One region of the Bacillus sp. SIMBA_154 genome, then DNA from elsewhere that is predicted to be linked to it. Evidence: riboswitches for the same ligand, from Rfam matches in the RefSeq annotation. Region 1 holds a riboswitch; the other holds the start of a gene.
What was found. A riboswitch is a leader RNA that binds a small molecule or an ion and turns the genes downstream of it on or off. The one in region 1 is predicted to bind glycine.
Positions count from the first base shown of each region.

Region 1 (3,185 bases):
TCTCCATGATTTGCGCAATGGCAGAAGATCCTAAAATGTGTTTTTCTTCTTCCTGCATTTTTTTAATCGTCATATAGACCGCCTCGCGGCTTGAGCAGCATTCCCGTTCCAAGGTCATGATTGAAAACATGTGCTTTGTATAAGCTGGATTCTCTTTCAGCTTGCAGATTTCATCATATAACGCTTGCTCTGTCGGAGAGAAATGAATGGAAATCGTCTTGACATGCCGTTTTGACCACTCGATGCCAGTGTCTTCTCTTCGGTTACGAATCATCACTTTATTGATTAGCTGTTTCAATCGATCATGATCTTCAAGCTGCAAGTCCTTTTTGGCAAAAACATCTTTAAACTGATGTTCATTCCCAAGATGGCCCGGCTTCAGAAGGGAAACGAGATTGAAAATTTCTCCGATTCGGTTTTGAATAGGCGTAGCTGTAAGCAGGAGGCAGAACTTCTTATTTAGATTTCTCACAAATTCATAGTTTTTCGTTTTATTGTTTTTCAGTTTGTGTGCTTCATCAATAATGACCATATCGTAGGCGATAGATAAAATCGTGTCTCGATGCGGCTGTCTTTTGGCTGTATCAATTGAGGAAACTACGACGTCACACTGCTCCCACACATAGCTTTTTTTTTGTTCGACAGCATCAATGTAAAATTTCGTCCGCAGCTCCTGCACCCATTGAGACACAAGGGAGGCGGGGACGAGAATGAGAATTTTTTTGGCAAGTCCACGAATCATGTATTCTTTGATAATGAGCCCTGCTTCTACAGTTTTCCCAAGTCCCACTTCATCTGCTAGAATGGCTTTCCCGTTCATCTCTTCTACGACTCTTCTGGCTACTTCGAGCTGGTGTTTTAAAGGAGTGAAGTCAGGTAGGTGCGTAGGAGCTTGCAAACCCTCGAATGAATCAATCGCCGTGACTTTCTGAACCTGCGTCGCTAATCGGTACATATCCCAGTTCGCCCAGGGACCGTCTGCTGAAAGCCGCTGCTGAAATTCACTTACCCATTCTTGATCAAAAATCGTTTGAATATTCAATGTCATCGCCTGCCTTTCTAGTCGGTTTATAATAAAATCGTTCTGTTTTTAAACGCTTCATTTTTTGAGAGATCTTTAAAAGACTATATATTTCAATAAAAGCGAACGATACTGAACATTTATTTTAAAAATGTTAATGATTTTTCTGTTGCTCTTGATCCATTTCTAATGGTAGGATGTTGGTAAGTGATCTAGAAAATAAGTCACCCATTTTGATAGTATGTCCAATAAATGTGAAGAATATGAGCGGATGATGGTATGGGGAGAGACTTGGCGGTTATTTTGCACTGGCAGGCGCCGAAGGAGCAAGCTGAATTGATTCAGTGAATCTCTCAGGCAAAAGTACTCTTACCGGACGCAACTCTGGAGAGTGTTTGCTCATTGTTTTTTTAGCAAACCACCAAAGGGGAAAACGCACAATGATGTTGTGCTGTAAACTTTCAGGTGCAAGGACAGAGACTTCTTTTTGATAAAAAGGGAGCTCTCTGTCCTTTTTTGCTGTGATTTTTTTCTGAAAATTCAGCTTGTGATCTGCACTGTAAGAAAAAAGGGGGAAACGATTGATGTTGAAACGAACACCGCTTTTTCATGCGTATGAAACGTTTGGCGCAAAAACCATTGACTTCGGGGGCTGGGAATTACCTGTCCAGTTTTCTTCCATTAAAGAAGAACATGAAGCTGTTCGAACAAAAGCAGGGCTTTTTGATGTGTCTCACATGGGTGAGGTGGAAGTCAAAGGTCAAGATGCCCTTCCTTTTTTACAAAAGCTATTAACCAATGATCTGTCTAAGCTGACGGATGGTAAGGCACTATATACAGCCATGTGTTATGAAGATGGCGGGACTGTGGATGACCTGCTCGTCTATCAAAAAGAAAAGAACAACTATTTGCTTGTCATTAATGCATCAAATATCGAAAAAGATGTGGATTGGCTGCTCAAGCATCAAGGTGAAGATGACGTATTGATCAAAAACGTCTCTGATCAAATCGCCTTGCTAGCACTTCAAGGACCTCTTGCTGCTGACATCATCAAGGATGTGGCGGACGAAGAGGTGACATCTCTCAAGCCATTTACGTTTTTATCACAAGCTGAGGTCGCTCAAAAAGAGGTGCTTGTTTCAAGAACTGGCTACACAGGAGAAGACGGCTTTGAAATCTACTGCCAGTCAGAAGATGCCGTTCACATTTGGTCGGCTTTATTAAAAGCGGGCCAGCCTAAAGGGTTAATGCCGTGCGGGCTCGGTGCACGTGACACCTTGAGATTTGAAGCAAGACTTCCGCTTTATGGTCAGGAGCTCACAAAGGATATTTCCCCATTAGAGGGCGGGATTGGTTTTGCTGTGAAAATGGATAAAGAAGCTAATTTTATTGGGAAAGAAGCGCTCAAAAAGCAAAAAGAAGAAGGAGCGAAGCGGAAGCTTGTCGGCATTGAAATGATTGATAAAGGGATTCCGCGTACAGACTATCCGGTCTTTTCAGGAGAGAAGCAGATTGGAATTGTCACAACGGGTACACAATCTCCAACGTTAAAGAAAAATATCGGGCTTGCTTTGATCGAAACATCAGAGGCGCAGCTTCAGGCAGAGGTGGAAGTACAAGTTCGTAAAAAACGTCTAAAAGCCAAAATCGTCGCCACACCATTTTATAAAAGAGCCAAATAACGAGGGGGAATAGAGGATGAAGCACAGGTATTTGCCGCAAACAGAGCAAGATCAAAAAGAAATGCTGGATGTCATCGGCGTTCAGTCGATTGATGAGCTTTTTTCAGATATCCCAGAGAAAGTACGATTCAAAGGGGCATACAACATCAAAGAAGCCGCATCTGAAACAGAGCTTGTGCGGGAATTATCTCGCTTAGCTGCAAAGAATAAGGATACTGTTTCCTATTCATCGTTTCTTGGTGCTGGTGTGTATGATCATTATCAGCCTGTCATTGTCGATCACGTCATCTCACGCTCTGAATTTTATACAGCGTATACACCTTATCAGCCCGAGATTTCACAAGGTGAATTGCAAGCCATCTTTGAGTTTCAAACGATGATCGCTGAGCTGACCGGCATGGATCTTGCCAACTCCTCGATGTATGATGGCGGAACCGCATTAGCTGAAGCGGCGATGCTGGCTGCAGGACATACAAAGAAAA
Region 1 covers NZ_JAWJBV010000001.1:107,620-110,804, forward strand. The annotation lists gene R0K30_RS00630 (DEAD/DEAH box helicase) at 1-1,042, opposite strand, end outside; glycine riboswitch at 1,293-1,400, shown strand; glycine riboswitch at 1,404-1,500, shown strand; gene gcvT (glycine cleavage system aminomethyltransferase GcvT) at 1,606-2,703, shown strand; gene gcvPA (aminomethyl-transferring glycine dehydrogenase subunit GcvPA) at 2,720-3,185, shown strand, end outside.

Region 2 (3,185 bases), on a different contig from region 1:
TGGGAGGGCTGTTTCACACCTACCAAATGATGAATATGTTATTGATCGGTGCCATGTTTATTCTCATTGTATATTCCCTTGGAGCGAATCACTCTCAGCTCTTCTCGATCATGATCATAGGACTTGTTTTGATCATTCTGAATGCAAATTACATGTTGAAGATTAGAAATCGTTAAATGGTAAAAAGCACAGCGCTATGAAAAGGCTGTGCTTTTTTTCATCCATTATGCAGCACGGCGTTTCTTTCGTGCATAAACCAAAAATAGAAATCCGAACCATACCGGTGTCAATAACAGCGCTGGACGTGTTGCGTCAGCGAAGAGCATGATCACGAGAATGGCGGCAAAAAGCACAAGAACACAAATATTCACAAAAGGTGTGAATGGCGCTTTAAAGGTAGATGCTGCATGCAGTTCAGGACGTGTTTTTTTATATTTCAGGTGACATATTAAAATAATACTCCATACCCAAATGAAACAAATGGCACTGATTGTTGTCACAATGCCAAAGGCTTGTTCAGGAATCAGCTTGCTTAAAAGAGCCCCGACAGATACCACGATCGTTGAAACAAATAGTGCATTGCTTGGGACAGCGTGTTTATTCAGACGGCCAAAGGAAGATGGTCCCTGTTTTTGATGACTGAGATTATACAAAATACGGCTCGTCGAGAACATGCCGCTATTACAAGCGGAAGCCGCAGAAGTCAGGACAACAAAATTAATGAGCCCCGCTGCTACTGGTATACCAATCAGTCCAAAGGTTTTCACAAAAGGACTTTCTGATGCACTGAGCTCGGTCCATGGGTTGATACATAATAAAACAAAGATCGCACCCACATAGAAAAATAGAATTCTTAATGGAATTTTATTAATCGCAGACGGAATGTTTTTTTGTGGATTCGCCGTTTCTGCTGCGGACACGCCAACAAGTTCCACTCCCACATACGCAAAAATCACCATCTGGAATGACAATAAGAAGCCTGTGACACCATTTGGAAATACCCCGCCATGTGACCAAAGGTTCGTGACCGTCACAGGCCCGGCATCTGTTTGAAAACCAATGATTAAAAGAACAACCCCAACGCCAATTAGCATTAGAATCGTAATGACTTTAATCAGTGCAAACCAAAATTCCATTTCTCCAAAAAGCTTCACTGTTAATAAATTAAACCCTAGTAAAATCAACAAACAAATGATTGCAGGAATCCATTGCGGAATGTCAAACCAATACTGCACATACACCCCGACCGCAATGACATCAGCCATCGCTGTCATAATCCAGCAAAACCAATACGTCCAGCCAGTTACAAAGGAAGCCCATGGGCCAAGATAGTCCTCTGCAATATCGGTTAATGACTGATAGCCTGTCTTCGATAAGAGCAATTCTCCAAGTGCCCTCATGACAAAAAAGATGGCCATTCCGACAATTAAATAAGCAAAAATAATCGACGGACCTGCCAATTGAATGGCCTTTCCAGAGCCTAAAAACAGCCCTGTTCCGATGGTTCCGCCTATTGCAATTAATTGAACATGACGGTTTGATAAATCTCGTTTTAATTCTTGTTGTGCCAATGTCAACGCCCTCCTCCGACACGATCCTATACTAAAATAATGAACCTTCAAAAAGTCCATAAAAAAAGAGATTGGATGCGCTCCAATCTCATGGTCATAAAAGAATAGCAAAATAGAGAAAAGCAATACATGGCATCATCCATGCATCACAAATACAATATTTCGTACTCTTCTGTCCTTTTGCCTGAGATTGTGAACCCTTCGGCGCCGCACATACATGCGGTCTCTCCAGAAGCTGCTCCTGCCATAGTGTGACCCACAGCAATCATAGCCTTCGTTATTTACTTAAAATGTTGCTATTTCTGAATAATTTTATATTTTACGCCTCTAGAAGAAAGCTGTCAATGGTAATCTTTTAAGATTTTATCCCTTCTCTACCTGATGCAATATGACTTCACTTCATCAACACCCCCTGATAAGGTATAATAAATCAAAAGATGTTCGGCTCGTTTGATGGAGAAATCCATCTTGACTATGAACCAAAGTTAGGCAATCCATTGAAGTTGGTGAAGACAAATGAAAAAATTGAACAAACAGCGTGTCACATTACAGGAAGTCGCCCGGCATGCCGGTGTCTCGACTTCAACGGCCTCACTCGTTGTTCGAAACAATCCTAGAATCTCTGAAGCCACTCGAACAAAAGTACTGCAATCCATGGAGGATTTAGGATACGTGTACGACCGCGTCGCTGCAAACATGCGGTCAAAAAGCTCCAATATTGTGGGTGTTATCGTCACGGACATTTCAAACACCTTTATTTCTGAGTTTTTAATCGGCGTGCAAACCACACTTGAATCACTTGGCTATACCGTTTTACTCGGTACAACCTTTGACAGTGTCGATAAGCAGGAACGGCTCATTTCCACAATGGTAGAGCACCGAGTTGGCGGGATTATTTTAAACCCAGCTTCGAAAAGCTCTACTAGGACGGTCAAACAGTTAAATCAAATTCGCACCCCAAAAGTGCTAGCAAACCGTGAATTAGCGGAAGTGCATTGTGACTATGTCGGCGCTGATTATGAACAAGGCGCTTGGATGGCGGTACATCACCTTCTTCAAAAAGGACATCGACGTATTGCCTTTTTAGGCGGCATCAAGTCCTCATCGACTTGGATTGAACGCATGAAAGGTTTCAAAAGAGCCCATGATGAGGCAAACCTGACGATTGATGAATCTCTTATTATCGATATGGAACCTACCCGTGAAGGCGGGAAAGAAGCCCTTACCCAAGTCATCGACCAGCCCGAGCCTCCTACTGCTATTTTTTGCTTTAGTGACTTAGTCGCGTTTGGGGTCATTCAGGAACTGACAGCACGTGACATCAAGCCTGGTGAAGACATCGATGTTGTTGGATTCGATAACATCCCTGAAGCTGAGATGTATCACCCGCCGCTCACCACTGTCTCATCATTCCCACGATCCATCGGAGTAAAAGCAGCGAACCTTTTATATCATAAAATGAACGAGCAGGATGAAGAGCTGCAGCGATTGATCCTAAAGCCTCAACTTCATATTAGAGAAACCTCTACATCATCATGAAAGGGAGAATTGCGTGCAGCAATTCTCTTTTTTTATTGATCAAGTCAACTATTTCTTTATTTCATTTTTCTTTTT
Region 2 covers NZ_JAWJBV010000008.1:53,660-56,844, forward strand. The annotation lists gene R0K30_RS12605 (DUF3169 family protein) at 1-176, shown strand, start outside; gene R0K30_RS12610 (amino acid permease) at 225-1,571, opposite strand; glycine riboswitch at 1,734-1,813, opposite strand; gene R0K30_RS12615 (LacI family DNA-binding transcriptional regulator) at 2,088-3,110, shown strand.
Region 2: another riboswitch for glycine. It lies ahead of R0K30_RS12610 (amino acid permease); the one in region 1 lies ahead of gcvT (glycine cleavage system aminomethyltransferase GcvT).